DNA from 3 places in the Aquisalimonas asiatica genome. Region 3 is predicted to be linked to each of the others. Evidence: predicted binding sites of a transcription regulator. Region 3 holds the regulator's gene; each other region holds the start of a gene.
What was found. The regulator FliA, encoded in region 3, starts transcription of late flagellar genes. The targets are predictions, from matches to a motif close to GCTAAAGTTNNNNNNNNNNCNGCCGATA.
Positions count from the first base shown of each region.

Region 1 (4,992 bases), on a different contig from region 3:
CATGGAGCGCGGACGGGTCGATCATGTGACGGGCACCCCGCGGGTGGACGACCAGCGTCGCCTGCGGCAGCTGACGCATGAGCTCCCCGGCGCCACCGGCGTGATCCAGGTGCACATGGGTGACGCACACGTAGCGCACCTGCTCCCGTGCCACACCGCGCAGCTCCAGCCCCCGGAGAATCAACGGCACGGAGAAGTTGCTGCCCACATCCACCAGCGCGGCATCACCATCCGCCTGCAGCAGATAACTCGCCACCACACCCGGCGTCTCGGCAAACTCGGCGTCGATGGCGGCAACCCCGTTGGGGTAATCGATGATCCTGGGCTCGGGCATGAAACCATCTCCTGACTCGTGGGCACCGTACTGTGCCTGAACAGGCCCGGCATCCGCCACGCCCGGATGTCCGGCGCCCGGCGTCGACAGCCCATGCTGCGCTTCCGGACGACGGGAGTGGTCAAGGTGCGAGACGGTGGTGCACTATGGCGGCGTCCAGCCACTCAACTGCAGGTGCCCCATGACCATCTCCCGCTCCCTGACCGGAACCGCCCTCGCCGCCCTGCTGACCGCATCGGCCGCCGCCCTGCCCGCAACCGCTTCGGCCAGTGGCCTGTACGGCGGCCTGGGCGGCGTCTACACCAACTTCGACGATGAGAGCAACGACACGTACTACGGCACCCGGATCTACGGCGGGTACGACTTCTTCGGCGTTCCCGCAGTAATGCGGCTCGGGCTGGAGGGCGGCTACACCCGCACCGGCAAGTTCGAGGACAACGGCGGAACGGACCGCTACAACAACGCGGACATCGGCCTGCAGGGCACCATCACCACCCTGCCGCTGATCAACTTCCACGGACGCGCCGGCTACGAGTGGGGTGACAGCGATGGCGCGGTATTCGCAATCGGCGGCAGCATGCCGGTATTCCCGCTGACCCGCGTGCGTGCCGAATACCAGGATCGCAATGACTTTCAGGCCGGCATGCTCAGCATCGAGGTAAGACTGCCTTGACGGTGCCCGGCCCGGGCCGACCTGGCCCGGGCCGGGTCAGCGAAGCGGCGCTTACAGCCGGAACCGCGCCACGGCCTCGCCGAGACGCACGGAGAGCCTGGACAGGTCCTGGCTCGCCGACGCCGCTTCGTCCACCGCCGTGGAGGTCTCGGACGCCAGCTGCTCGATGGTGGTGATGTTCCGGTTGATCTCTTCGGCCGTGGAGCTCTGCTCCTCCAGAGCCGTGGCGATCTGGTTGGACGTATCCGAGATGTGGGTCACCCCCGCCATGATGGCGTCCAGCGCGGCGACTGCGTTACGTGCCTCGCCCACATTGCGGCCGGCGCTTTCCTGCCCATTGTTCATCACCTCAACGGCGCTCTGGGTCCCGGCCTGGAACTCTTCGATGATCTCTTCGATCTCGCCGATGGATTGCTGGGTGTTACTCGCCAGCTTGCGCACTTCATCCGCCACCACGGCGAACCCTCGCCCGTGATCGCCCGCTCGCGCAGCCTCGATCGCGGCGTTCAACGCAAGCAGATTGGTCTGTTCGGAGATGTTCCGAATCACGATCAGGACCTGACCGATCCGCTCGGCACGCTGCTCCAGATCGTGAATCACGCCGGCCGCCTGCTCCACTTCCCCGGCAAGGGTTTCCATACCGGTTGACGACGCCGCCAGGGCCGTGCGCGCCTCATCGCCGCGGCCACTGGCATCGGACGCCGCGTCAGACGCCTCCTGGGTGCTCCGGGCGACCTCCTGCACCGTGCTGCTCATCTCGTTCATGGCGGTGGCCACCTGCGAGACCTCGGTGCTCTGCTGTCGCGCCCCCTCGCTACTGCGCCCTGCGGTGACGGACAACTCCTCGGCTGCACTCGCCACCTGTTCGGCGGATTCGCTGATCAGCTGCACCGTCTCGCGCAGGCCACGTGTCATCCGCCCCATGCCGTTCAGAAGCTGCCCCACTTCGTCCCGGGCTGCACTCCCGGCATCCACCGTGAGATCGCCATCCGCCACACGCCGGGTGTACGCCACAGCCTCGGCAAGCGGACTGGTGATGGAACGGGCCACCCCGTAGGCGAGCAGCAGCGCAAGCGCCAGGGCGCCGATGCCGACAGCCAGGGTACCGTAGGCCAGGCTCTCCAGCGTGTCGCGCCGGTCGGCCACGTCGGCTTCTATACCCGACAGGAACGTCTCGGTGCCCTGATCCAGCTCGGTCTTTCGGGCTTCATAAGCTGAACCGAAAACGATCTCCCGGGCGGCATCGAGATCCCCCTGGTCGATAGCCCGGAATGCATCGGCTTCAAGCTCCAGCAATGCGTCGTTGGCAGCGCCGGTGGACGCCTCGAATGCGGCAGCGACATCCTGCGGCGCCAGCGCGACCAGCTCGTCAAGCGCGTCATCCATTCTGACCGCATGGCTGTCATAACGATCAAGCCAATCCGTGTCGCCGGTCACGGCAGCCATCCGCGTGGATCCGGTCAACACTTCGTCGAGATAGAGCACGCGCTCACTCAGCGTGCCGACGCGCTCGGACACGGTGTTCAGGGCGCGTTGCTGTTCGAGCACGTAAGAGGCCATGGCCAGTATGAAGACGATGACAACCAGGAACAGCCCGGTGAACGTCAGCATCTTCTGCCCCACGGACAGACGATGAAGGATGCGATGTAGCGCCACGTAGTTCCCTCCCCGATGGCGACGATTCAAGTGTGGTGATCATTCCCACTCCCTGTAACGACTGCCCCCGGGGAAACTTTACCAATCGATTCGTGAATCAAACGATAAAGAAGGCGACGTGCTGCAATGCAGCATCGCGTGTCCGCCTGCGTTCAGTCGGCGGCGCGCAGGCGGACCAGCGGCGCGTCGGACTGATCCACCAGCACGTAGACTTCGCCCGAGACGGGATGCACGCGGACGTCGCGAATCCGCCAGCCGCGATCGGCAAGCAGGCGATACTCGTTCACCACCTCGCCATCGTCCATTTCGAACCGCCCGAGGTACCGGTGCCGGAGCGTGCCCATGAGCAGATCACCCTGCCACTCGGGGAATGCATCGCCCGCGTAGACGGCAAGACCGGACGGCGGGAATCCGGACTGGTTATGGTCATACCGGGTGCCATCCCAGTAATACACGGGGTTCACGGTGTCGTCCCGCTCGTGGGGCAGATCACCGATACGGGTTCCGGAACCGTACTGCACCCCGTACGTCGCAATGGGCCAACCGTAATTGCCTCCGGGCTGATCGATGCGGTTGATTTCGTCCCCGTCCTGCTGGCCGTGCTCGTTCTGCCAGACCGTTCCGGTCTCCGGATGAAGCGCCATGCCCTGGCTGTTACGGTGCCCGTAGGTGTAGATGGCATCCAGGGCGTCGTCATCATCGACAAAGGGGTTGTCGTCGGGAATGCTGCCGTCGGCATTGAAACGCAGGGTCTTGCCCCAGTTGCTCCGGAGATCCTGCGGGCTGTCGAGATCGCGCCGGTCACCGGTGGTCATGTAGAGCCGCTCGTCCCCGTCGAACAGGAGGCGGGAGCCGAAATGGCCGGTGTTGCTACCGAACGGCTCCGCCACGTACAGCACTTCGAACGCCTCCAGCGCTTCGCCGTCGTCGCCCAGGCGACCACGGCCGAGATGCGTGGCGTAGCCGCTACCGGCGTCATTGGCTGCCGAGTACGTGAGATAGACCCAGCGCTCGCCGTCGGCAAACCGCGGGTGCAGCGCCACATCCAGCAGTCCGCCCTGGCCCACGGCAGCCACCTCGGGGGTGCCGGAGACGGTGCGCGTCTCACCGGAGGCGAGATCCACCAGGAGCAGGCGCCCGGACTGCTCCGTCACCAGCGCCCGGTCAACGTCCTCACCCGGGAGAAACGCGAGAGACCACGGCGAGTCGAGCCCGTCGGTCACCACGTCCACTTCGTAGCCCACCGGCTCCTCGGCCGCAACCGCCGTCGAGGCGGCCCCCAGCACACAGGCGGCGGTGAAAGAGACCCCGGCAAGCAGGGTGACCAGTCGCAGTCGGCACACAATGGCCATGGGGATACCTCCAAATGTTCGGGAATCCGGACCAACGCCGCCCCGCCCCGGGGACGGCCTCACTCCCGCTCGTCGAACAGCGCCTTCAGGCGCTCCGAGTCCTCGTCGCTCCAGTTGTCGGGCTCCGTCAGTGCAACCCACGCGTCGATATAATGGGCCTCGGCGTACTCGTGGCCGTAGCCGGTGGGCGCACGCCCGGCGGCCATGTCTGCAAGAAGCTGCAGCATGGTGACCACCGGGAACCAGCGCAGATCATCGGAGACGTCCGGCCCGCGCGGCTCACGCATCCAGTCCGGCTCGCTGTAGAACGACATGGGGTCGAAGAACGTCACCGGGTCGCTGGCGTACTGGAGTATGGCGATACGGAACTGCCCCCAGTCCGTGTCGAAATCATCGAGCCCGCCATCCTGATTCATGAAGCGCACCACGGAACCGTCCCGGAACCGGGGCAGCCAGGCCGGGGAGCCGGCATCCCGGCCGGCGGTCACCGTCCGCCACGTCTCGCTGCGGAACGGCGGACCGCTCCACAGGGCGCCGTCGAAGGGATCGTCGATGATGTCATAGACGTCGAAAGAGCGGTCGGAGTTCAATGCCCCCAGGCTCAGGCCGTGGAGATAGAGATCGGGCCGGTCGTCCTCGGGAAGATCGCTCCAGTAGCCGTAGACCCTGTTGAACAGCGCCCTCGCCGTCTCCTGCCCGTACTCCCCCTCCACCATCAGCGACAGCGGGCTGGGCAGGTAGGAGTACTGCGCCGTCACCGTCGCCACATCGCCCTGGAGGATGTACTCCACCGGGTTCTGCGCGGCGCTGTCGACCCACCCGCGCCCCGTGGGCGTGGCCAGCAGCAGCACCGAGCGGTCAAAGGCGTCCACGCGGAGCAGCTCCTGCAGTGCCAGGTCGGCGCGTTCCTCCGGCGTCTCGGCCGCATTGAGGCCGACGTACACGCGGATCGGGTCCGGCGCCGCTTCACCGAGAAA
Region 1 covers NZ_FOEG01000007.1:108,154-113,145, reverse strand. The annotation lists gene BMZ02_RS14340 (MBL fold metallo-hydrolase) at 1-334, opposite strand, end outside; gene BMZ02_RS14335 (outer membrane beta-barrel protein) at 516-1,007, shown strand; gene BMZ02_RS14330 (methyl-accepting chemotaxis protein) at 1,059-2,663, opposite strand; gene BMZ02_RS14325 (PQQ-dependent sugar dehydrogenase) at 2,816-4,015, opposite strand; gene BMZ02_RS14320 (alpha/beta hydrolase) at 4,075-4,992, opposite strand, start outside.
Region 1: the regulator FliA is predicted to act here: its motif matches at 2,719-2,746, upstream of BMZ02_RS14330 (methyl-accepting chemotaxis protein).

Region 2 (4,992 bases), on a different contig from region 3:
TGCTGCCCTGATTCTGGTGCCTGCGCTCACGGCGGGCTTCGTCGCCCGACAGCTGCTGGCGCGTGATCCGTTGCTGGATCCGCGCCTGTACCGGGTGCCCGCCTTTGCCGCGGGCTCCACCATCGCGCTGCTGTTCGGCGCGGGGCTGTTCGGTTCGACTTACCTCATTCCGCTGTTCGTCCAGGAAATTCAGGGAATGACGCCCACTGCCGCGGGGGTGGTGCTGATGCCGGCCGGCCTGGTGATGGCTGCGGCCTTCCCGCTCGGCGGGCTGCTGGCGGACCGGATGCGTCCGGTGGTTCCCATCATGGCGGGCCTTGTCATCATGGCCGTGTCCTGTGTGGCCATGGGGTTCGCCGGCCCCGGCACCGGCTTGCTTGCGGTCATGGGGTGGGTTGCACTCGGGCGCCTGGGGCTTGGTCTGGGGATGCCCTCGATACACACCGGGTCACTGTCGCGCCTGCCCCTGACCAGCACTGCCCAGGGGGCGGGGGCGCTGAACTTTGCGCAACAGTTCGGTGGCGCACTGGGTGTGACGTCCCTGTCCGTGTTACTTGACTGGCGTGCGGTGCGAGAAGTCGAGGCCGTTGCCGGCGCAGAGGGCGTGGCAGGTGGCCTGGCCGCGTTGCCGCCCGACCTGTACCGGCAGGCCTACGTTGCCGGCTTTCAGTGGAGTTTCCTGTTGCTGGGGGCCGTGTTCCTGCTGGCGCTGGTCGCGGCCTCCCGGTTCGGCCGGCAGTAGGGTCGTGCAGGACGGCTTGGCGACGGCGGCGCCGTTTACCGCGTGCCTGTCGGTGTGCCGCCCGTGACCGGGGCTGATAGACTGCGCACAACCCCTTTCCTGCTGGAGAGACCGTGTTTCACAAGCTTCCACTGTCCTGGTGGCAGTATCTGCTGCTCTGGCCTGGCGCCACGTTCATGGACTGGCTGGCGAGGACCTGGCCGGATGTGGTGATCCGTTACGGTTTCGGGTTCACCATGGAATCCTATGTGTTCTGGTCAGCCGTGTTGTCACTGCTGTTCTGGTTCGTGGTGCTTGTGGCTCTGGTCTGGGTGTTGAACGGGCTTCGCCGCAGCCGGGGAGCGCGACACAGCACCCGCTGACGTTGTACATTCCTTTTATTTCTTTCCCGTCTTTCTGCCAGCGATGCGCCGTTGAACCGGTAATTTCTTATACAAGGCTTGCATTGCGAGTGAAGCTGTACTAACCTTGTACTCAAGTTAACGGAACAAACGTGTTTTGTTGTGGTTGTCTGCTGAAGTGCTTCTCGCGTTGGCGCACCCTGTCCCCATATGCGCCGCCCGGCCCCCTCAAGGCGGCCGGGTTTTTTTGTCCGTAATCAACGCAATCCGATGAGGGCTGGCGCGCTCTCGCGCCAGCCCTGGGGATCCGCTTCTCAGGCGCGACTGATCTCCCGCCCGCCGCGGTTCTCCGGCGCAGGCGCGGCTGCCCCTGGCCCGTAGGTCTGTGGCGCCGGCACATCACCCTGGATCAGGTCGATGGTCCGTTGCACGCCATACTGCTGTTGCTGGATGACCCGCCCGTTCGCCTCGTTGATGGCACGGCACCGCTGCAACTCCTCCAGCAGGTCCGCCCACTGCGCCCGCACGGGCTCGGGGTCTTCCAGTGTCTCCAGGGCGGTGTTGATGGCGCTGCCTTCGCGCTCGCCGGTGATGGCCTCGACGAGCGCGAGCCGCTGGTTCTCGCTGGTTTCAATGGCGCCGAGGAGGTCGACCTTGCGGCTCAAGGCGGATTGCAGTGCCTCCATGTCACGTGCCACCAGCGCGCTCTGCTCTTTCTCGAGCTGCGTGTTCAGTGCCTGCATCAGCGAGAGCTGCTCGCCAATGGTCTCTGCAAGGGCGCGTGCATGTTCGGCCACGGTGTTACTCCTCGAGGAGGCTTTCCAGTTCCATGAAGCGGTCGGCGATGCTCTCGGCATTCAGCGGGTACTCGCCATTGGCGATACGCTCCCTGATCTCGTCGACACGCCCCTGGTCCACTTCGGGGGTCTGGTCGATGGCGTCACGCACCGACTGCAGCCGCTCCGACTCGCTGGCGCCGGCGGATGTGGCGTCGCCATTCGATTCCTGACCGACCTGGGGGCGCTCGCCGGGCTGCTGCACCTGGCGGTTGTCCCGGGCATCCTGCGTCGGCGTTACACCGGGCCGGTTGCCCCCGTCAATTGGGTTTGCCATGACTTGCTCCTGTCCTTCAATCAGCGTCGCGGTGAGCCGCTACTCACCCTGTCAGATCCGCTATCGGCAGGGTTTGCCGCAACTTTAGCTTCAGGTGCAACTTTTTCACAGGGTACTGGCCCCATGGTTTCGGCGAAAGCCGGTGTGCGGTCAGAAGCCAACCCTGACCCGGCTGTCGCCGATGATCTCGCCTTCGATGACCCGTTCCGACGACGTATTTCTGACGCGAATGCGATCCCCGAGGGCGCCGGACTGCAGCGCCTCCCCGTTCATGCTGACGCTCGCTGCCCGCGAATCAAGGGTCAGCAACACGGTCTGTCCGCGCTCGACCAGCTGCGGGGCGCTGACGCGCGACGGCGTCAGGATTTCGCCGGAGCGCATGGCGCGGTTGAGCTCCATGCCGACGAGTTCCTCCGCGCTGGTGTAGTAACCGCGGCGCGTGCGGTTGACGTTGATCTCCACAAGCTCCAGGTCATCCTGGCTCAGCAGTGCACCGCGGGACAGGGAGCGTGCTGCCGCATAGACCTCCTTGAGTGTCTCCACCCGTACCGAGACATACAGCGTCCAGGGGCTCGGGTGGTTACAGCGCACGCCGACCGTCGCACGGCTCTGGCTGGAGCGGCCGGGCGGGCTGAACGTCTCCAGGGCCTCCTCGCAGCGCGGCAGCCGCAGGCGCTGGTCGACGCGCCCGACATCCACCGTGCTCTGGCCGTCGCCGGTCAGCTCGGCCTCTGCGTGGCGTTCCACGGCGTCATGAATTTCGTCCAGCGGCTGGATGTCGTCGGCGCCCGCGGTGCCGGCCCCCAGGGCGATCGGTGCCGTGAAGGCGGCGGCGGCATAGCGCACGGTGGAGGCCCGCGCACGGACACGGATGCCGGCCAGCCACGTTGTGATGTGAGTCCATGTGTTCATTGGTTTCAGGCGCTAGTTTTGTGCCCCGCGTATCGGGGCGTTACCCGGGCGTAGATTAAGCAAAATGCGTGCCGTTATCCGGCGTCAAGTTTCCCGGCGCGGGGCCGATATCCGGCTATCGACACGTCATACAAGCAGTCGGGGCCACAGCGTCGGCTGCAGGAGAGATCAAGACATGGCCAGCATCATGGATTCCGTGGACCAGCGCACGACCCTTGCGGGCACCAACCGCATGGAGCTGCTGCTGTTTCAGCTGTCAGGCGCCCAGCTGTTCGGGATCAACGTATTCAAGGTGCGCGAGGTGATCCCCGTGCCGCGCCTCATCCAGCTGCCGCACTCACACCCGACGGTCGCCGGCGTGTGCTACATCCGTGACCGCACCATCGCCGTCATCGATCTGCGGATGGCCACCACGGGGCGGGCGCTGGAGGAGCGGGATACCAGCTCCGTGATTGTCACCGAGTACAATCGCAGTGTGCAGGGCTTCATGGTGCGGGGCGTCGACCGGATCGTGAACGTCAACTGGCGCGACATCATGCCGCCGCCGAGCAGCTGGTCCAACACGGCCTATCTCACCGGTGTGACGCGCGTCGACGAGCGGCTTGTGCAGATCGTGGATGTCGAGAAGGTCATGGACGAGATCAACCAGGCAGGCGGTATCGGGGCGTTGCCGGGTGTAGAGGAGGGGGGCGTCAAGCCTGCCTCCGGCGCGGAAGACTGGCATGTGCTGGTGGTGGATGACTCGTCCGTGGCCCGGCGTCAGATTCATGACACCCTCCAGGGGATGGGTGTGCAGGTCACCATGGCGCGGGACGGTCAGGAGGCCATGGAGACGTTGCGGGGCTGGGCGGCACGCCCTGACGAGTCCCCGTGGAATCAGCTTCTCATGGTCATTTCCGACGTGGAGATGCCCCGTATGGACGGCTACACTGTGGCGACGGAAATCCGGCGGGACGATGCGTTGAAAGGGTTGCATCTGTTGCTTCACTCCTCCCTGAGCGGCATGTTCAACGAGGATCTGGTCAAGCGCGTCGGGGCCGACGATTTTCTGGCGAAGTTCGGCGCATCGGAGCTGGCTGGCCGGGTACAGGCTCGCCTGGAGCAGGTGAACGCCTGATTCGGCGTGGTCTTCGCCGATGTCATCACGCTACAATTCGGCCGGCGGCGGTTGCTTCTGGCCGCTGCACCTACCAGCCGATCAATGAGGAAGCCGCCTCCGTGACGTCCAGAGCCATTGCCCCGGAACATTACCAGGCGTTTCGTGCGTTCCTCGAACAGTCCTGTGGGATCGTGCTCGGGGACAACAAGCAGTATCTGGTCTCCAGCCGGCTCGGCCATCTGATGGAGCGGGAGAAGATCAAGGACCTCGGCGAGCTGGTCTTCAAGGTGCAGCAGCCGGGTGGTCAACGGCTTCGCGGCACGGTCATCGAGGCCATGACCACCAACGAAACCCAGTGGTTTCGTGACAGCTATCCCTTCACCATCCTGCAGGAAACGTTGCTGCCGGAGTTTCACAAGCGTGGCGTCGACAAGCTCCGCATCTGGTCCGCGGCCTGTTCGTCCGGGCAGGAGCCGTTCTCCATGAGTATTGCGCTGGAGGAGTTCCGGGCGCGGGGCCCCCGCATCGAGGCGGAGATCGTCGGAACCGATATCTCTCCGGCCATGATTGCCCAGGCGAAGGAGGCGAAATACTCCGACTCCACCGTCAACCGGGGGCTGAGCCCCGAGCGTCGAGATCGCTACTTTCAGCGCAGCGGCGCGGACTGGGTGGTGCGTCCGGAGATTCGCCGGCGCACTCAGTTCATGGTGCACAACCTGCTGGACAGCTACGCCAGCCTCGGACGGTTCGACGTGGTGTTCTGCCGTAACGTCCTCATCTATTTT
Region 2 covers NZ_FOEG01000007.1:22,192-27,183, forward strand. The annotation lists gene BMZ02_RS13955 (DHA2 family efflux MFS transporter permease subunit) at 1-742, shown strand, start outside; gene BMZ02_RS13960 (hypothetical protein) at 856-1,104, shown strand; gene BMZ02_RS13965 (flagella synthesis protein FlgN) at 1,398-1,880, opposite strand; gene flgM (flagellar biosynthesis anti-sigma factor FlgM) at 1,885-2,196, opposite strand; gene flgA (flagellar basal body P-ring formation chaperone FlgA) at 2,347-3,108, opposite strand; gene BMZ02_RS13980 (chemotaxis protein) at 3,284-4,225, shown strand; gene BMZ02_RS13985 (CheR family methyltransferase) at 4,327-4,992, shown strand, end outside.
Region 2: the regulator FliA is predicted to act here: its motif matches at 2,258-2,285, upstream of flgM (flagellar biosynthesis anti-sigma factor FlgM).

Region 3 (4,992 bases):
GATTCCGCGCAGCGTCAGGAAGTTGCGAACCAGCCGGCGGTGCTGCTGACGGCGCCGCAACTGCGAAGCTGGATCTCGCGTCTGACGCGGCACAACATCGAAGGGCTCAATGTCCTGTCGTACAACGAAGTGCCGGACGAGAAACGAGTCAAAATCGTGGCGTCCATCGGTCAACAACAGGTGGCTCAGGGCAGCTAAGGTGAATTCATGAAGATTAAGCGCATCCACGCCGATACCATCCGTCAGGGGATTCGCCGGGTCCGGGAAGAGATCGGGCCGGAAGCGGTGATCCTGTCCACGCGCGAGCGTGGCCAGGGTGTTGAGGTGATCGCGGCCATGGACTTCGACGAGGACAGTCTGCGCGAGCAGGCGGATCGCGATGATCGCCGGATGTCGTCATCGACGCGCCGCACCTCGGGGAGTGCCGCGGATACCGAGGCGACCAGCGGCACCGCCGACTTTACCGAGATGCTGCGGCGTGCAAGGCAGCAGTCCGGTGTCGGCGCCCCCGAGCCCGGGCGCCGTCAGCGGATTGACGTGCACGTGGACGACCCGTTGACGGAAGACGATCTGAATTCGGGGTCGGCCGAGTCGGCAGCGGTGACCGAGCTGCGCCGGGGGCCCGAGCGGACGGAGCGCCCGGATGAGGTGGCCGGCCGGGACGACGAGTCCGTGGAAGCCATGCGCAGCGAGCTCAAAGTGCTGCGGACGCTGTTCGAGAATCAGCTCTCCATGATGGAGTGGCAGCAGCAGGGCAAGAGTCATCCGGGGCGCACGACACTGCTGCGGCAGCTGACCGAGATCGGTTTCGGCCCGGATGTGTGTCGCCAGCTCGCCAACCGCGTGGACGAGAAGCTGGAGCCCGAACTGGCACTGCGGCATGCGCTGCATACCGTGAAGCGCCATCTGCCGGTGAAAGAGGATGACCTGCTCGACCGCGGCGGCGTGGTCGCGCTGGTGGGCCCCACGGGGGTCGGCAAGACCACGACGGTGGCCAAGCTGGCAGCCCAGTTTGCCCTGCGTCACGGTCGACGCAAGGTTGCACTGGTGAGCACGGACAACGTGCGCATCGGTGCCCAGGACCAGTTGCGCAACTTTGCGCGGATCCTGGGCGTGACGGTACAGACCGCGAATTCCGCCGAAGAACTGGAGACGGTGCTCGCCGACCTCTCGGACAAACGCCTCGTCCTGGTGGACACTGCCGGGGTCAGCCAACGGGACATGCGGCTCGCGGAGCAGTTCACCACGTTGAAGGGCGTGGGTGATCGCATCCGTAGTTACCTGGTTCTGTCGGCGAACACGCAGCTGGCGGCTCTGAACGCGACGGTGAAGTCCTATGGCGGCGTGGCGCCGTCCGGATGCATTCTCACCAAGACCGATGACGCCGCCAGCCTCGGCGCAGCGCTTACCGTGCTGCTGCGCCACCGGCTGCCGGTGAGTTTCCTGGGCAACGGTCAGCGGGTGCCGGAGGATCTCATGCCGGCCGATGCCGGCCGTCTGGTGCAGGATGCGCTGAAACTTGTGGAAGAGTACGGCCAGGAAGTGGACGACGAGCAGATGGCCGTGACCTTCTCGGTGGGTGGGTCGCACTGAGCGGCGCACATCATGGGGTCCCCGCGTCGCAGCGGCAGGAGTTCCCGGGGGGGCGCGCCATGACTGAACAAAGAGCACAGCGTTAATGGATCAGGCATCGAGTCTGACACGGGTCAAGGTGATCGCCGTTGCCAGCGGCAAGGGCGGAGTCGGCAAGACCAGTGTGTCCGTCAATCTGGCCGCTTCACTGGCGAGCGCGGGGAATCGCGTGCTGCTCATGGATGCGGATCTGGGGCTTGCCAACGTGGACGTCCTGCTGGGTCTCGAGACCCGGCACAACCTGTCCCACGTGGTGTCCGGGCAGGTGGAGCTGGAAGACATTCTGATTGATGGCCCGGGTGGCGTGCAGATCATCCCCGCCTCCTCGGGTGTCAAGGGAATGGCGGCACTCAGCGCCGCGGAGCAGGTTGGGCTGATCCGGAGCTTCAGCGAGCTGACCGGCGACTGGGACTACCTGATCATTGACACCGCCGCCGGCATCGCCGACAACGTGCTGACGTTCGCCCGGGCCGCCCGCGAGGTGCTCGTGGTGGCGTGCGACGAACCGTCGTCCATCACGGACGCGTACGCGCTGATCAAGGTACTCAACCGCGATTTCGGTCTACACCGTGTGCACATGGTCGCCAACATGATAGCCAGTGCCGCGCAGGGCCAGGAGCTGTACGGGAAGTTGCTGAGAGTGTGTGAGCGCTATCTGGACCTGACCGTCGCCTACATGGGCGGGATCCCCAGTGATGACGCGCAGCGTCGGGCGGTGCAGCAACAGCAGGCCGTGACCACGCTCTATCCCGGCAGCCCCTCTGCCCGGGCCTTCCGGGAGCTGGCGAAGCGCGTTGACCGGCTGCCCGCGCCAACTCGGGCGGAAGGGCATCTGGAATTCTTCGTGGAACGTCTCATTCAGTACAGTGGTGAAGCTGGGGAGGTGCTGTCATGAGTTCGCGCGCCGCAGCGTACTCGCAGGTGCAGGCGCAGACCGGGGAGAACGACCTGGTCGTTCAGAACGCCCCCCTGGTCAAGCGAATTGCCCATCATCTGCTTGCCCGGCTGCCCGAGTCCGTGCAGCTGGAGGATCTGATCCAGGCCGGCATGATCGGCCTGCTGGAGGCGGCCCGGCAGTTCGACGCCTCCCACGGCGCCAGTTTTCCGACGTATGCGGGGATTCGCATTCGCGGCGCCATGCTGGACGAGATCCGGCGGCTCGACTGGACGCCGCGGTCCGTCCATCGCCGTGGCCGGGAAGTGGCCCAGGCCGTTCGCGAGATCGAAAATCGTACCGGACGCGATGCCCGCGACAGCGAGGTCATGGAAGAACTCGGCATGAGTGCCGATGAGTACCACCAGACCCTGAATGACGTCTCCAGCGCCAAGCTGTTCAGCCTCGATGAGGTCTCTCCGGCCACCGGGGAGACCCGGGAGCATGAGGGGGACGATGAAGGGCCGGAACAGCACATCCAGAATGCCGGGTTCCGCCAGTCCCTGGTTGAAGCCATCGGGACGCTCCCGGAGCGCGAGCAGCTGGTGATGTCCCTGTACTATGAACAGGAGCTGAATCTGCGTGAAATCGGGGAAGTGCTCGGGGTCACGGAATCCCGGGTCAGCCAGATTCATGGGCGGATCATGCTCAAGTTGAGGGCGCGTCTTGCCGATTGGACAGAGTGACCGGGCGTTTGTATCGACCGTCAAAATCGCGACGTGTGCGGCAGAACGCAGGAACGCGCTCCGGCAGGGTGAGAGCGTTAACGAGACACCGACGTGTTCACCGCCTGATTAAAGCAAAGGTGATTGATTGTGAGTCTGGATAAAGACATGAGAATACTGATCGTGGACGACTTCTCCACGATGCGGCGCATTATCAGAAACCTCCTGCGCGAGCTTGGCTTCCAGAACACCCAGGAAGCCGATGACGGCAACACGGCGCTGCCCCAGCTCAAGAAGGGAGGCTTCGACTTTCTCGTCACGGACTGGAACATGCCGGGCATGGACGGGCTGACGCTGCTCAAGCACGTCCGTGCGGACGACGACCTCAAGCATCTTCCGGTGCTGATGGTGACCGCAGAGTCCAAGCGTGAACAGATCATCGAAGCGGCCCAGGCGGGCGTGAACGGTTACATCGTCAAGCCGTTCACCGCGGCAACGCTGGAAGAGAAGATCAACAAGATCTTCGACCGTATCGAATCGGCCGAGTGAGGGCAGGCGCATGACGGACGGCAGCCAGGATCTTGCCGCCTACGAAGCCAAGGCTCGCGAATTGCTGTCCTCGATCGAGGCCGGTGACGGGGAGGCCGTGGGCGAGGCGCTGGATGAGTTGACCCGCCTGCGCGAGACGGAGTTGTTCCGGGAGGTCGGCAAGCTGACCCGGGAGCTCCACGAGGCGCTGAAATCCTTCCGCCTGGACGGCCGGCTGAGCGACATCGCCGTCTCCGAGATTCCCGATGCCCATCAGCGGCTGAATCACGTCATCGAGCTGACCGAGAACTCGGCGCACCGGACGCTGACCGCGCTGGAAGAGTCCCTTGAGACTCTGTCCGGCATCAGCAGCGATGGCAAGACGCTGGCCGCGGAGTGGAAGCGGTTCCGCTCACGGCAGCTGTCGGCCACCGAGTTCCGCGGGCTCGGCCAACGGCTTGACCAGTTCTTCGAGCGCCTGGAGACCGAGGGCGACGCCATCCAGGAGAAGCTGACCGACGCGCTGATGGCGCAGGATTATCAGGACCTTACGGGCCAGATCATCCGCCGTGTCATGGACCTGGTGAGAGAGGTGGAGGACGGGCTGGTGTCCCTGATTTCCATCTCCGCCCCGCGACAGACGCAAGGAAAAGCTACGGAAGACGGGAAATCGGCCGACAAGAACACGGAAGATGCAATGAAACTGGAGGGGCCGCAGGTGCCGGGACAGGAATCGGACTCGGCGGTCAGTGGTCAGGACGAGGTGGATGACCTGCTCTCCAGTCTTGGTTTCTGAGTTCGCGCCGCATTGGTGAGTGGCGGGTCGGAGTGACGGCATCCCGGAAGCCCAGCGCGCGGGCGCGGGCCGGGTATCGCTTGGGGGCTTTATGGCAGTTGATACGCAAGACGACATCGTACAGGACTTCCTCGTGGAGTCCCGGGAGATCCTGGAGGAGCTGGGTGAGCAGCTCGTCCAGCTGGAGCGCGCACCGCAGGACCAGGATCTGCTCAACGCGGTGTTCCGCGGCTTCCATACCATCAAGGGTGGTGCGGGCTTCCTGGGCTTCGACCCGCTGGTGGAGATCTGCCACCGCACCGAAGACCTCTTCAACCTCCTGCGCAACGGTGAGCGCGAGGTCACCGCGGAGCTGATGGACTACGTCCTGCGTGCCCTGGACGTGGTGAACAACCAGTTCAGTGACCTGGGGAACGGCGAGGACCCGCGCGAAGCAC
Region 3 covers NZ_FOEG01000001.1:795,030-800,021, reverse strand. The annotation lists gene flhA (flagellar biosynthesis protein FlhA) at 1-198, shown strand, start outside; gene flhF (flagellar biosynthesis GTPase FlhF) at 208-1,593, shown strand; gene BMZ02_RS03740 (MinD/ParA family protein) at 1,679-2,527, shown strand; gene BMZ02_RS03735 (RNA polymerase sigma factor FliA) at 2,524-3,252, shown strand; gene cheY (chemotaxis response regulator CheY) at 3,388-3,780, shown strand; gene BMZ02_RS03725 (protein phosphatase CheZ) at 3,791-4,555, shown strand; gene BMZ02_RS03720 (chemotaxis protein CheA) at 4,647-4,992, shown strand, end outside.